Regions from separate parts of the Paucibacter hankyongi genome, predicted to be linked through region 2. Evidence: predicted binding sites of a transcription regulator. Region 2 holds the regulator's gene; the other holds the start of a gene.

Region 1 (7,712 bases), on a different contig from region 2:
GACGCTGTGGCACGGCTTCCTCAGCGGTTGGCTGGGCTGTTCAATGGAGACGGCTCGGCTCGCTGGAATCCACAAGGAGTATTTATGCGTCACTATGAAATCGTTCTGCTGATCCATCCGGATCAAAGCGAACAAGTTCCGGCCATGCTGGAGCGTTACAAGAGCCTGATCACCACCGGTGGCGGCACTGTGCACCGCGTCGAAGATTGGGGTCGCCGTCAAATGGCTTACCTGATCCAGAAGCTGGCCAAGGCCCACTATCTGTGCGTGAACATCGAGTGCAGCAAGGAAACCCTGGTTGAGCTCGAGACCGGCTTCCGCTTCAATGACGCCGTGTTGCGTCACCTGACTGTGCTGAAGTCCAAGGCTGAAACCACCCCTTCGGTGATGATGAAGTCTGTGGATCGCGAAGACGCTCGCAAGGCGCCTCAGGTCGCGGCAGCCTAATTCAGCTTTCAAAGCTGAGTTGGCTAAAGCCTGGTGTTTGAATCGGTATTGAAGAAAAGTAAGGCCTGCTCCGAGTCATTCGCAGGCAAGCATTGGTGGGTTCTTCGGTGAATCAACTGATCTTGCAAGCGAGTCTGCAGGAGTTGGGACTTGTCAGATACACACCGGCCGGATTGATGGCCCTGGACTGTTGCTTGAAACATGAGTCCCAGGTGCAAGAAGCCGGCAGACCCCGCAAGGTTTCCATGGAAATCAAAGCGGTGGCGATTGGTGAAATCGGCAAGCGCCTGCAGGCCTTGGGTGTTGGCGGATCGGCTTGTTTCTCAGGCTTCCTCAGCGCTCAAAAAGCGGGGCGTGGAACGGTTTTCCACATCACCTCGATCAATACCAGCCAGACGCCGAATTGTTCGAATCCGGATTAAATTAAAGAGGTCACACGATGGCACCACCACGTGGAAAAGGTCGCTTCTCTAAAGACAAGAAGCCCAAGCGCAATACCCAATCATTGCTGTTCCGTCGCAAGCGTTTCTGCCGCTTCACCGTTACCGGTGTTGAGCAGATCGACTACAAGGACATCGACACGCTGCGCGATTTCGTCGGCGAAAACGGCAAGATCACGCCCGCTCGCCTGACCGGCACGCGCGCATTCTTCCAGCGTCAGCTGACTGTGGCGATCAAGCGTGCTCGCTTCCTGGCCATGCTGCCGTACAGCGATCAGCACAAGGTCTGAGGAGTAGCCAACCATGCAAATTATTCTGCTTGAAAAAGTGGCCAACCTCGGCAACCTGGGCGATGTCGTCACGGTTAAGAACGGTTATGCCCGCAACTTCCTGATCCCGACTCGCCAGGCACGTCGTGCCACCGAAGCGGCTATCAAGGAATTCGAAGCCCGCCGTGCTGAGTTGGAAAAGGCTGCCGCTGAAAAGCTGGCTGCTGCTCAAACTCTGGGCGAGAGCCTGACTGGCAAGACCGTGCGCATCAGCCAAAAGGCTGGCGTGGACGGCCGCCTGTTCGGTTCCGTCACCAACGCTGACGTGGCTGACGCCCTGAGCAAGCTGGGCTTCGCCATCACCAAGACCCAAGTGCGTATGCCTCTGGGCCCCTTGAAGGCGGTTGGCGAGTTCTCCGTGAACGTTGCCCCCCACACCGATGTGGTCGTGGAAATCAGCGTGCAAGTGGTTCGCGAGAACGACTAAGCGCTGCGCATTGAACTGACCTGCAAGGGTCAGCCAATAGAAAAGCCGACGCTGTCAAAGCCGTCGGCTTTTTGCGTTTCTGGGGATGATGTTATACAGAGGCATCCCCCGCCTTTCCACAGACTTGTCCACAGCTCCTGCCAGCGAACCCGTCCAGGGCAACACCATCCATGAGCGCAACTTTCTCCTCCACGCCTCTCCCGGGCTCTTCCATCGGCGCTGACCGTCGCGACGATGAGGTGGCGCGTCTGCGCGTACCGCCGCATTCGATCGAGGCCGAGCAAAGCGTGCTGGGCGGGCTCTTGATCGACAACTCGGCCTGGGACCGTGCCGGCGACTTGTTGACCGAATCGGACTTCTATCGCTTCGAGCACAAGCTGATCTTCGTGGCGGTGGGCAAGCTGATCAATGCCGGCAAGCCGGCCGACGTGGTGACCGTCTTCGAAGAGCTCACATCTCTGGGCAAGGCCGAGGAATGCGGTGGACTGGCCTATTTGAATGCCTTGGCGCAGAGCGTGCCCAGTGCCGCCAATCTGCGCCGTTATGCCGAGATCGTGCGCGAGCGCGCCGTGCTGCGCAAGCTGGTGACGGCCAGTGATGAGATCGCCAGCGCTGCGATGAACCCGCAGGGCAAGGCGGTGAAGGAAATCGTTGACGAGGCCGAAGGCAAGATCTTCCGCATCAACGAAGAAGGCAACCGCGGCGGCCAGGGGTTCCACAGCATGGACAACCTGGTGGTGGCGTTGATCGACCGCGTCAATGAGTTGGCCGAGAACGGCGCCGAAGACGTCACCGGCGTGCGTACCGGCTTTTACGATCTGGACAATATGACCGCCGGTCTACAGCCCGGCGACTTGATCATCTTGGCCGCGCGCCCCTCCATGGGCAAAACCGCGTTTGTGGTCAATATCGGTGAGAACGTGGCCATCAACGAAGGCCTGCCGGTCGTCATCTACTCGATGGAAATGGGCGCGGCTCAGTTGGCGCTGCGTATGGTGGGCTCGGTCGGTCGCATCGACCAGAGCCGCTTGCGTCTGGGCCGCTTGGCAGATGATGAATGGGGCCGTTTGTCCGAAGCGGTCGACAAGCTCGGCAAGGCGGCCATTTATATCGATGAGAGCCCCGGCCTTTCGCCCAGTGAGGTGCGCGCTCGCGCCCGTCGCCAGGCCCGTATCAGCGGCCAGTTGGGTCTCATCATCATCGACTACCTGCAGCTGATGAGCGGCAATGGTGGGAATGAAGAAAACCGTGCGACCGTGATTGGTGAAATCTCGCGCGGCTTGAAGGCGCTGGCCAAAGAGTTGAAGTGCCCGGTGATTGCGCTGTCGCAGCTGAACCGTTCGGTGGAAACACGGCCGGACAAGCGGCCGATGATGTCCGACTTGCGGGAGTCCGGCGCCATTGAGCAGGATGCCGACATCATCATGTTCATCTACCGCGACGAGTACTACACCAAGGAAGAGTGCAAGGAGCCGGGTGTTGCCGAGATCATCATCGCCAAGCAGCGTAACGGCCCGGTCGGCACGGTCAAGCTGGCCTTCCAGCGCATGCACACCAAGTTTGAGAACCTGGCGCCGGGCTATGTTGGCCCTGGTGGCGACGAGTACTGATTGCTGGTTTTTCTCGCCTCAGTTACTTGAGACTGCCGATGTCCGATCCGATTTTTGCCCCGAGCAGCTTCCGCCCGACGGACGAGCAAGTCACCATCCAGACGACGCGGGCTCGGCATGTGTTGATCGAGGCCAATGCCGGCGCCGCCAAGACCACGACCCTGGCCTTGCGCATCGCGCAGGCGCTGCAGCGCGGCGCACAGCCGGCCATGATTCTGGCGCTGACCTATACCGAGCCTGCCGTGCAGGCTTTGCGTCAGCAGCTGCGCTTTGTCGGCGTCTATGTAGAGCAGCTTCAAGAGATCCGCATCCACACCTTTGAGTCCTTCAGTGCGTGGCTGCTGGGGGCTATAGAGGGCGATGGCGTCTTGCAATTGCGCTCGGAAGAGCAGGTCAAGCCCTATGTGCTGCGGGCGATCGAGCGGGCCCAGACCTTGCCCCAAGAGCGCTATCCCGATGAGCTGTTGATTGGCGCTGCACCGACAGCCATGGTCGAGGGGCTGCTGCAGTCTTTTGCCGTGCTCAAAGGCCGCATGCTGATCGAGCAGTTGACGGCCGAGGCGCCGATGAGCCCGGACTTGGCCGAGGACTTGGGCTTTGATTACCTGACGCTGCGGGTGCGCAGCGCCTATGAGTTCATTCGCCGCGGCGGCCACCCCGATCGACCGGCCTTTCGATTTGAAGGCGATGCCACCTACGATCTGGCGCGCGCGCTCAGCGCGGAAGAGGGAGAGCTCGACAGCGGGTGCCTGGCACTGGGCCTGGCCCTGGTCGTCGTCGATGAAATGCACGACACCAACCGGGCCATGTTCACCGTGTTGAAGGGCTTGCTGGATCAGAACCGGCGCGCGGCTTTTGTCGGCGTAGGGGACCGCGATCAGGTGATTCACTCGCAGGCCGGCGCCGAGGCGGCCTTTATGCATGCCAGCTTCACCCAGGAAGTGGGCCAGCCAATTCGCCTGCCTTTGACGGCCAGCCATCGCTTTGGGCCCCAGTTGGCGCAAGCCGCAGGCGCGCTGGCCGGCGGCAAGCCTTACGCCGCTTTTCAGCAGCGTGAAACCGAAATCCGCAAACTGAGCTGCGAGTCACACCGCATCATGGCCCGCTTGGTGGCGGAAACGGCCCGCGACCATTTGCAGCAAAAAGAGCTGCATGAGTTGCGCATCTTGCTGCGGCAACCCGCTCATTCGATCTTGATCGAAAGCGAGCTGCTCAAACGGGGTGTGGGCTATCGGGTGGAGGGCTTTCAGCCCTTCCTGCGTCGGCCTGAAGTGCTGCTGGTGCGCGGGCTCTACGCCTTCTGTTTCGATGACTTCAGCGGCTTCGCGTCCAAAGTGCTGCGCGCCGAGACTTTGGCCGCGATGATGCAGTTTGCCGGTGCCTTGATCGACAGCACCGAGTTACGACACCTCGACGCTGTGACTGCACAGCGGCGGGCCATCGAGGAGGCTTGCGCGCACCCGGATGGCATGCGGGACTTCATCGAGGGTCAGGTCTTGCGCAACGCCTCCGGCGTGGCCTTGCCCAGGCTGCGCGCCGCAATGGCGCTGTTCAAGTCACAAGACCTGCACAGTTTTTCGGAAGGTTTTCTGAAAGCGTTGGATCCGGTGGGGCTCGCCGGCGCTGTGTTGGTGCGGCAGGCCGATATTCATCAGGTGCGCGACAACATTGCGCAGTTGGTGCAGGTGGTGGCCGGCGAAGACGAGGGCTTGGATGCGGGCTTCCGGCTGCTGCAAAAGTTGCAGGAGGGGCAGTCGCGCATGCAGGCCAATCAGCGCGTCACCCTGTCCAGCATCGAAGCCGCCAAGGGCCTGGAATTCGATCATGTGCTGATTCCGCATCTGTCTCGTGGCGAGTTCGTCGGCGAAGTGAGCGCAGCCGAGAATCGCAATCTCCTGTATGTCGCGATGACCCGGGCGCGGCAGCGTCTGACCTTGGCCTTCGATCCAGCCAAGCCCTCACGTTTTCTGCATGAGGCGGGGCTGCTTTAAGCACTTTAGCGCCCTAGCGGTTTAGCTCTTTAGCCGCTGACCCGCCGGCATCGCCTCGTCAATTCAGCGATGCGCCCTGGCAATGGAGATGAATACTGTATACATTAACAGTATGTCATTCAAGCCGAGCACCAACCGCAATCCAAGCCAAGCGCAGCCGCTGTATGTTGACGCGGCGACGCTGAAGGGACGGGGTAGCGCTTGGGCGATTGCACACCGCTTCCAGGCTGAGCAGCGCGAGCAGTACGACGACGGTTGGGGCTCTTTGGAGCAAGAGGCGCAGCAGGAGTACTGCCCGCCCAGTACTCAAATCATCGAAGAGCAGGCCGGCCGCATTCTCAGCAGCAATCAATCGCCGGACATCAACTTTGATCTGTCTATCAACCCTTATCGCGGTTGTGAGCACGGGTGCATTTATTGCTTTGCCAGGCCGACCCATAGCTACCTCAATCTGTCGCCGGGGCTCGACTTCGAGACCCGCATCATTGTCAAGGTGAATGCGGCCGAGCGTTTGCGTGCCGCCTTTGCGAATCCACGTTACCAGCCGCAATTGCTATGTCTGGGCACCGCCACCGATGCCTATCAGCCTGTCGAGCGCAAGCTGGCCATCACCCGCGCTTTGATCGAGGTGCTGAGCGCACATGCTCACCCCTTTTCCATCGTGACCAAGTCGGCCGGCATTCTGCGCGATCTGGATTTGTTGGCGCCCATGGCCGCACAGAGCCTGGTGGCCGTCTATGTGTCGGTCACCACGCTGGATGCGGAGTTGGCGCGTCGATTGGAGCCGCGTGCCGCTTCCCCTCTGCGGCGTTTGCAAACGATCAAGGCGCTGGCCGACGCGGGCATCCCGGTGGGGGTGAGTGTTTCGCCCCTGATCCCGTTTTTGAATGAGCCAGAGTTGGAGCAAATCCTGGAGGCCGCCGCAGCGGCCGGCGCGCGTGCCGCTTTCAGCATTCCCTTGCGCCTGCCCTGGGAGGTCAACCCCTTGTTTCAAGACTGGCTACAAAAGCATGTGCCCGAGCGGGCCTCCCGCATCATGGCCAGGCTTCGCGATATGCGCGGCGGTCGAGACAATGATGCGCGCTTCAATACGCGCATGAAGGGTGAGGGTTTGTGGGCCGAATTGAACCGCCAGCGCATGCTCAAGGCCTGCGCAAGGCTGGGCCTTTCGCGTGAGCGAATGGATTTGGATCTGGGGCGTTTTCAGCGGCCCGCTGCTTCGGGCGCCCAGGAACAGCCGGCGCAGTCAGCGCTGTCGCGCCAGATTGAGTTGTTCTGAAAAGGCCGCGTACCGTGTGGGCGTGCGTCAGACACGCAAGGCCATGCCGCCCGCCGCCCGGTTGCGGTTGATGGTCGCCCCAAGCGGCAAGATGTAGCGGTTTTGCAGCTGGGTGATTTGCTCCGTCAACTGCTCGGCGTCGTCAATTTTGTCGGTGTGCCGCTTGAGCACCAGGCTGGCCATATCGATCAGCTTGGCGTTGCGGGTGGCTCCACCCTGTTGAATCAGCAGTTCAACGCCGGTGCGCGCCGTGCCTCGCATCGAGTGGCGCATCGCCGTTTCGGCGATTCCGAAGATGCGCGCATGGCAGTTACGTAACTCTTCCGCCACCGCCTCGTTGCCTTCACTCATGGCAATCAGTACCTCGGTGCTGGACTTGGTGGTGCAAAAGCGCAGGCCGATTTGACTGACCATCTGGCCCATCTCTTCCAGCTCGATCATGGCCGCCAGCCGCACCCAGACCGCCAGCAAAAGGCTGGCCGCCTCGAAGTCAAAGTCTTCCTGATCCATCGCCTGGCGGCTGAACTCACGGGTCAGCTCCAAGCCATCGGCGACCCGTTTGTCTGCCATATAGCGCAGGCCCTGCAGCACTTTGTCGAAGCGCTGCAAGCGCTTGGAGTTGGGGTGGCGATCCAACTCGTTCATCATGGCGTCTTGGGCGTACTTCAGGCCCTTGCTGTCCTTGTTGTCGAAGCGCATTAAGGCGATCAAGATCAGGCTCAGCATGTCAAAAAGCTTGGAGCGCAGGCCTTGCGCCATCGCCCTCTCCAGCATCTTCAGCGCCTCCGCGCGCTGGCCGGCGTAAAAGGCCAGGCTGCCTGCGCGTTGCGCGCGCAACAAGCAACCCGGCGTCAGGTTGACGGCGGTCCGATAGGTGGCCAAGGCGGCTTCAATCTCACCTTGTTCCATTTGCACGCGACCCATCACGTCGTAGGAGTCGGCGTGGTCGGGGATCTCGCCGATCAAGGTCTCCAGCGTGCGGCGGGCGGCGGTCACATTGCCGGCACCTAGCTCAGTGCGTGCCACGCCCAAGCGAGCCCAGGGCACGGTTTTGGCTTCGATGATGGCGTCGTAGAGTTTGCGGGCGTCTTCGAATCGGTTCAAGCGCAGCAGCAACTCGGCGCCGATGCGCGCCGCGTAAAGCCAAAACTGGGCGCGTGCTTCAAATCGCTTCAGGCAATGCCCTGCG
Region 2 (7,712 bases):
GGCTGGTTCTGTGGCGCTGCGGCTTGGCCCTGGACAGCCTGGATGAGCATGAGCAGCTGGAGCTGACGACCGAACAAGAACAACAGATCACGGTCTTGTTGGATGAGCGCATCAGCAGCCGCAAGCCGGCCGCCTATCTGACCCGCGAAGCCTGGCTGCAAGGCATTCCTTTTTATGTGGACGAGCGCAGCATCGTGCCGCGCAGCCTGATCGCCGAACTGATTGCCGACGCGTCGATTGACGCCTGGCTCTCAGACCAAACCCAGCGTGTGCTGGACCTGTGCACTGGCAATGGCTCTTTGGCCGTGCTGGCGGCCATGGCCTGGCCCGAGGTGACGGTGGACGCCATTGATCTCAGCCCAGACGCCTTGCAGGTCGCGCGCATCAATGTCGACAAGCATGAGTTGGGCGCGCGCATCCGCTTGCTGCAGGGCGACGGCCTGAGCCCCGCAGCGGGTCAGCGCTATGACTTGATCCTGTGCAACCCACCCTATGTGAACAGTGACTCGATGAGCAAGCTGCCGGCCGAGTACCGCGCAGAACCCGAGTTAGCGCTGGCCGGTGGCAGCGACGGCATGGACTTTGTGCGTGGCCTGCTTGCCCAGGCCAGCCAGCACCTCAGCCCCCATGGCGTGCTCGTGCTGGAAATCGGCAATGAGCGCGAATATTTTGAAGCGGCATTCCCGCAGTTAGAAGTGGCTTGGATGGAAACATCGGCCGGAGAAGACCAAGTCTTGCTCGTCACCCAAGAAGAACTCACAAAGAAAAACCAGGACTTGCAAGCATGATCACCTTACGCAATATCACGCTGCGACGCGGCACCAAGGTCGTGCTCGACGACGCTTCCGTCACCCTGCAACCGGGCGAAAAAATCGGTCTGGTGGGGCGCAATGGCGCCGGCAAGTCCAGCTTGTTTGCGATGCTGACCCACCGCCTGCAAAACGATAAAGGCGAGGTGGACATTCCGCGCCAATGGGCCGTGGGTGAAGTGGCGCAGAACATGCCCGAAACCGATATGCCGGCCACCGACTATGTCTTGGAAGGCGACACCCGCTTGATGGCCGCGCGTGCGGCACTCGACGCCGCTGAAGCCGCCGAAGATGGCCACGCCATGGCCGATGCGCATGCCTTGCTCAGCGATGTGGGCGCCTTCGATGCTCGCCCGCGCGCGCAAGCCCTGTTGATGGGCTTGGGCTTCAAGGGCGAACAGGTCGATGCGCCAGTGAATAGCTTTTCGGGCGGCTGGCGCATGCGCTTGCAGCTGGCTCGGGCGCTGATGTGCCCGGCCGACTTGATGCTGCTGGACGAACCCACCAACCACTTGGACTTGGACGCCTTGGTCTGGCTGGAAGCCTGGCTGCAACGCTATGAGGGCACGCTGATCGTCATCAGCCATGACCGCGAGTTCTTGGACGCCATCACCCGCGTCACCCTGCACCTGGACGAGGCCAAGCTGATCCGCTACGGCGGCAACTACACCACTTTTGAGACAATGCGCGCCGAGCGCATGGAGCAGCAAGCCGCCGCTTTTGGCAAGCAGCAAGAGCGCATTGCTCACTTGCAAAAGTTCATTGACCGTTTCAAGGCCAAGGCCAGCAAGGCCAAGCAGGCACAAAGCCGCGTCAAGGCCCTGGAGCGTATGGAAAAGTTGGCGCCGGTGCTGGCTTCCGCGGACTTCTCATTCGAGTTCCGCGAGCCGCTGAACCTGCCCAACCCCATGCTGATGTTTGATGAAGTGGCCTGCGGCTACGACACCGACGAAGGCGAGAACGTCATCGTGCGAGGCATCAACCGCTCGGTGCTGGCCGGCCAACGCATCGGCATCTTGGGCGCGAACGGCCAAGGCAAGTCCACGGTGGTGAAAACCGTGGCCCGCATGCAGCGCGCCATGGGCGGCAAGATCACCGAGGGCAAGGGTCTGACGATTGGCTACTTCGCTCAGCAAGAAATGGATGTGCTGCGCCCCGATGAAGGCCCGCTGTCACACATGGTGCGTCTGGCCAAAGAGGTCAGCCCAAATGCACGTGAACAGGAGTTGCGCGACTTCTTGGGCCAGTTCCGCTTTGTCGGGTCCATGGTCAATCAGGAAGTGGGCTCATTGTCGGGGGGCGAAAAAGCCCGTCTGGTCTTGGCCATGTTGGTTTGGCAGCGCCCCAACCTTCTGCTCTTGGACGAACCGACCAACCATTTGGACTTGAACACCCGCGAGGCCTTGTCCATGGCCTTGAACGAGTTCGAGGGTACGGTGATGTTGGTCAGCCATGACCGGGCCTTGCTGCGCGAAGTTTGCGATGAATTCTGGCTGGTCGCCAAGGGCGTGGTGGCGCCGTTTGATGGCGACCTGGACGACTATCAGAAGTGGCTGCTGGAACAATCGAAGGAAGCCGCCAAGGCCGCCAAGGAAGCGGCGAAAGCCGCGCTCAAGAACGCCAGAAATTCCAGCAAGTCACCAGCGGCTGCACCCGCGGCCGCACCAACGCCAGTGGCCACGCCCATCGCGGCAAAAGCCCCCGCCGGCCGGGAAGACCGCAAGGCCAGCGGCCAAGCGCGGCAAAAATTGGCCGAGCAAACCAAGCCACTTCGCCGCGAAATGGAATCCATTGACGCCAAGTTGAACAAGCTGGCCGATGAGCGCAGTGCGGTCGAGGCGCAATTGGCGGCCGGAACCGCCAATCCTGCCCAGATCGCGGAACTGGGCCGCCGATTGAAATCAATCGGTGATGAACTGGCTGAAGCAGAGATGCGTTGGCTGGAACTCAGCGCAGAAGTAGACGCGCTGCACGCAGCCGGCTAAGGGGCAGTGCCGCCGAGCGGCACTGCATTCAAGTAGCCCCGCTTCAGCGAGACAGCAGCACGGCCGCCAGACCCACGGCGGCAGGCAAGGCCTGCACGAATAGGATTTTGCGGCTGACGGTGATTGCGCCGAAGACGCCAGCCACCACCACGCAAGCCAAGAAGAACAATTGCACCGGCACGCCAGCCGCTCCTTGGCTCAGCCCCCAAAGCAAACCGGCACTGAGAAATCCGTTGTAAAGCCCTTGGTTCGCAGCCAGCGCCTTGCTGGCCTGGGCAAACTCGGCCGTCAGCCCGAAGACTTTTCGCCCCAGGGGCTTGGTCCAAAGAAACATCTCCAGCACCAAAAAGTACAGGTGCAAGCCGGCCACCAAGACCAGCAAAAGATCTGCCACCATTCGCATCGCGCACTCCCTGATCGTCGTTTGAGGTCTTCAGTCTTTCGCCTCCTTCCGGCGCGAAACTACCGCGGGAAAACTGACCCACCCCTCTTTCCCTGGGCGCCTGTATAGCATGGGCGGCAAAGGCCACATTAATTGTACGCAATTGAATTGCACCCTACATTCATGCCCATGCCACGCACAGCTCGAACCCAGCAACAGCCCCAATTCGACACCGATCAGGTTTTGCGATTGGACAATCAACTGTGCTTTGCCTTGTACGCCAGTTCCCTGGCCATGACCAAGGCCTACAAGCCCTTGCTGGAACCTCTCGGACTCACCTATCCGCAGTACTTGGTGATGTTGGTCCTGTGGGAGACCGATGGCCTCAATGTGGCCAGCCTCGGCCAACGGCTCTCACTCAATTCGGGCACGCTGACACCGCTCCTGAAACGCCTCGAAAGCACCGGGCTGATCCGGCGCCAACGTGCCCAAGACGACGAGCGGCGCGTCGACATTTTCTTGACCGCAGAAGGGCAAGCCCTGAAAAGGTCTGCCCGAGCTATTCCAACTCGTTTGGCCTGCGCCAGCGCCTGCTCCTTTGAAGAGTTGGCCGAACTGACTTCGCGATTGCAGCGCTTGCGACGCGAACTCGATAGCCAAAACGAGCACAAACCAAGCTGATCCCAGCAAGGCCGGCTTGCAAAAAGCCGGCAATCAAGTACCTCAACCCACCGCGAGCACAAAGGAAAGCACCATGGCACTCGATAAAGTTCTCTACACCGCCCACGCTACGAGCACCGGAGGCCGAGAAGGCAAATCCACCACTCCCGACGGCGCCTTGAACCTGACGCTGTCCACACCCAAAGAGTTGGGCGGCGCAGGAGGAAGCGGAACCAATCCCGAGCAACTGTTTGCAGCCGGCTACTCCGCCTGTTTCATTGGCGCGATGAAGGTCGTGGCTGGAAAAATGAAAATCGCCTTGCCGGCCGATCTGTCGATCAGCGCAGAAGTCGGCATTGGCCCCATCCCAGCGGGCTTTGGCATACAGGTTGCGATGAACATCAGCATCCCCGGCCTGGACCGAGCCAGCGCCGAGCAATTGGTCGCGGCCGCGCATCAAGTCTGCCCCTACTCCAATGCAACGCGCGGCAATATCGACGTCGCACTGAATATCGTCTGAATGGGCTGAAGAAGACCGCAGGTTTGAGTGCGCGGACGAGCGACAAAAGCGCGCAGTCCCAGCTTGTACCTGCGTCTTCTGCGATAGCCAGACTGCGTCCACTCGGCGGAACGAACTCCGCCGAGATTGGCACTTAGGCCTTAGGCGATCCGCGCCTGTAATTTCTCCTGCATCAGTTGCAGCAGCATTTCAATCCTTGCCTTCACCGGACTGAGTGCGCCGGCGCTGGGCAAGGCCTCGTCCGAAGCGGTCACCGGTCCAGCGTCACAGCGGGTGCTGCGCAAGACGCGGACACCGGCGGCCTGCGCCTCCCGCAAGGCCGCGTCCAGGCTGATCGACAGGCTGCCATTGCCAGTACCGGCAACCACCAAGCCGTCAACACCTTGGGCCACAAGCGCCCGGACCACCGAACCGCTTGCCCCTACATGGTTGAGCACGATTTCGACGCTTGGCCATTGTTTGGGCGGCAGCGTTGCCAGCAAGGACGTGCCAAAAACCGGCGCATGGCTGTGCGCAACAGCCAACCAGCGAACATGCCCCTCTTCGATGCTTGCCAAGCGACTGCCATCGACCGAACCGAAGGCATCGACGCGGTAGCTGTGCACCTTGCGCACCTGCTCGGCCGAATGAACCTGACCGGCGAACACCACCACAACACCTGACGCCGATGGATTCGTCGCGACAGTGACGGCATCCAACAGATTTTGAGGACCATCTTTTTGCAAAGCGGTGGCCGGACGCATCGCCGCGGTCAGCACCACCGGTTTAGCCGGACCCAAGACGCGCTGCAAAAAATATGCAGTCTCTTCCAAGGTGTCGGTGCCATGGGTGATGACCACCCCGGCCACCTCGGGGCGCGCTAAATGGATCTGGACACGAAGTGCTAGACGTTGCCAGGTTTCAAAATCCATGTCCTTGCTGTCGAGCTGAGCGACCTGCTCAGTCTCCAAACGTTGCCCAGCCAGCGGCGGCACCGCGGCGACCAATTGCGCAACACCCAGTTGGGCTGCGCGGTATCCCACATTGTCAGAGGCATCTTCAGCCGTACCCGCGATCGTGCCCCCGGTGCCGAGGATCAACACCAAATCAGGTGACTGCGTGGTCAAGGACTCTGGCGACCTATTGTTTGCATCGTTTTTTTGCATTTTTTTCTCAGCTGGATGAAAATACAGTAGCTGGATAAATATTCAGGCCAACCCCAAACAGGATTCCCATGGACGACAAGCCGAAACTCACCGCACGTCAGCAACAAATCCTCGATTTGGTTCGACAGGCCATTGAACTGACCGGCGCCCCTCCGACCCGGGCCGAAATCGCTGCCGAACTCGGATTCCGCTCCGCCAACGCAGCCGAAGAACATCTGCAAGCCCTGGCCCGCAAGGGCGTCATTGAGTTGGTGGGCGGAACTTCCCGCGGCATCAGGCTGAAGTCTGACACATTGAAGGCGGTCAACCAGGCTCGCGAAGCAAAAGAGTCTCGCCAAACTATAGGTGGCGCTCCCGGCCGTCAGTTTTCCCTGCCACTTGCCAGCTTGGCCCAGTTGACTCTGCCCTTGGTTGGGCGCGTTGCAGCGGGCCAGCCGATCTTGGCCCAAGAACATATTGAACAGACATACGCCGTCGAAGCCAGCATGTTTGCGCAAAAGCCTGACTTTCTACTCAAGGTCCGTGGTATGAGCATGAAAGACATTGGCATCATGGACGGCGACCTGCTCGCGGTGAAGAAAATTTCCGAGGCCAAGAATGGCCAAATCGTGGTGGCGCGCTTAGGTGATGACGTGACCGTCAAACGATTCCAACGCAATCGCAAAGGTATCGAGTTATTGCCTGAAAACCCTGACTTTGCACCGATTCTCGTTGCCGACGGCGACGAGAGTTTTGTGCTAGAAGGGTTGGCTGTTGGTTTGATTCGCGGCCAGATGTTCAATTGAATGCGCTCAAAACATGGCGCACCAGAACCTACTGGTGAATTCGTATGGGCTTGACGACGGGGATTTAAATCCGCGAAGGGCACATGCGATTGGACTCTGAGAATTCTCAGTATCAAATCTGCGCTCCTATTCGCGCGCTTTTGGAGCTCAATATACCGAGTCGGCACCCAGATCAAACTCCAGGCTTGGTGCCCGACTCGTATGAGTGAATGCTACATACGGCCTTGGAGACTGCAAATCCGTCCCGAGTTAGAGTTCTCGAGAAATCGATTCGGTAGTCTGGGATCACAGACTCGATATGAGTATGCGGGAATAGACCTCGTTCGGCCGACAAATGTGATCGAAAATGACTGGCAAAAGAAAAAGCCCTGACTGCTTTCGCAATCAGGGCTTTCAATATTGGCGGAGTGGACGGGACTCGAACCCGCGACCCCCGGCGTGACAGGCCGGTATTCTAACCAACTGAACTACCACTCCAAATGACTTAGCAGTTGATTACTCAAACACTAACTCACCGAACAAGTTTTGCAACCATCCTCAGATGATTGCCAAGCCTTGTCAAACTTGGCGTCCCCTAGGGGATTCGAACCCCTGTAGTCACCGTGAAAGGGTGGTGTCCTAGGCCTCTAGACGAAGGGGACTAAACCTTCTAATTTTCAGATTCAAAAAGCCTTTCAGCCCTTCGAATCGACCCACTTGAACCGCGCGCCGCCACTTATCACCAACAAGCAATAAGTGGTGGAGATAAACGGGATCGAACCGTTGACCTCTTGCATGCCATGCAAGCGCTCTCCCAGCTGAGCTATACCCCCAAATATTCTGCGGGCGCCGCGCTATTCAAGCGTCACTACTAATTTTATTCTATCACAAGTAATTTGATTTCTCACCTTACTCGCCGCAGCGATTTATTATCGCTGCTTCAAACAACTCTGACTTTCACCAGAGCTTAATGTTGGCGGAGTGGACGGGACTCGAACCCGCGACCCCCGGCGTGACAGGCCGGTATTCTAACCAACTGAACTACCACTCCATGTATATTAGTATAACACGAATATACAGAACAAATTTGTAGTTGTCTTAAAACATTCTCAAAACAACTACCAAGTCTTGTCAAACTTGGCGTCCCCTAGGGGATTCGAACCCCTGTAGTCACCGTGAAAGGGTGGTGTCCTAGGCCTCTAGACGAAGGGGACTAAACCTTCTAACTTCTCGAACTGCGCGCCGCCAAATTAGATTTGGTGGAGATAAACGGGATCGAACCGTTGACCTCTTGCATGCCATGCAAGCGCTCTCCCAGCTGAGCTATACCCCCAAAACCTTTACTCCGCACTACTTGCCACTGCTTCGCTTTCGCTCGCTTTGGCTGCTGTGCGTCGCGACGTTTTGTGTATCGCGCTGTTCAAGCAAGACATAGATTGTAGAACGA

The links. The regulator LexA, encoded in region 2, represses DNA repair genes until DNA is damaged. The targets are predictions, from matches to a motif close to ACTGTATNNNNATACAGT.
Region 1: WG899_RS07795 (PA0069 family radical SAM protein) is a predicted target of LexA. The motif match lies at 5,339-5,356, and genes of this name have one in related genera.

Annotation. Positions count from the first base shown of each region.
Region 1 covers NZ_JBBHJX010000003.1:412,651-420,362, reverse strand. Annotated here, with positions in the region: gene rpsF (30S ribosomal protein S6) at 85-447, shown strand; gene priB (primosomal replication protein N) at 555-869, shown strand; gene rpsR (30S ribosomal protein S18) at 887-1,177, shown strand; gene rplI (50S ribosomal protein L9) at 1,191-1,643, shown strand; gene dnaB (replicative DNA helicase) at 1,814-3,253, shown strand; gene WG899_RS07800 (3'-5' exonuclease) at 3,292-5,244, shown strand; gene WG899_RS07795 (PA0069 family radical SAM protein) at 5,357-6,523, shown strand; gene WG899_RS07790 (response regulator) at 6,551-7,712, opposite strand, start outside.
Region 2 covers NZ_JBBHJX010000001.1:518,734-526,445, forward strand. Annotated here, with positions in the region: gene prmB (50S ribosomal protein L3 N(5)-glutamine methyltransferase) at 1-788, shown strand, start outside; gene WG899_RS02290 (ABC-F family ATP-binding cassette domain-containing protein) at 785-2,794, shown strand; gene WG899_RS02295 (DUF1304 domain-containing protein) at 2,838-3,197, opposite strand; gene WG899_RS02300 (MarR family winged helix-turn-helix transcriptional regulator) at 3,360-3,857, shown strand; gene WG899_RS02305 (organic hydroperoxide resistance protein) at 3,931-4,356, shown strand; gene WG899_RS02310 (asparaginase) at 4,497-5,462, opposite strand; gene lexA (transcriptional repressor LexA) at 5,570-6,286, shown strand; tRNA gene WG899_RS02320 (tRNA-Asp) at 6,687-6,763, opposite strand; tRNA gene WG899_RS02325 (tRNA-Glu) at 6,852-6,927, opposite strand; tRNA gene WG899_RS02330 (tRNA-Ala) at 7,023-7,098, opposite strand; tRNA gene WG899_RS02335 (tRNA-Asp) at 7,240-7,316, opposite strand; tRNA gene WG899_RS02340 (tRNA-Glu) at 7,404-7,479, opposite strand; tRNA gene WG899_RS02345 (tRNA-Ala) at 7,523-7,598, opposite strand.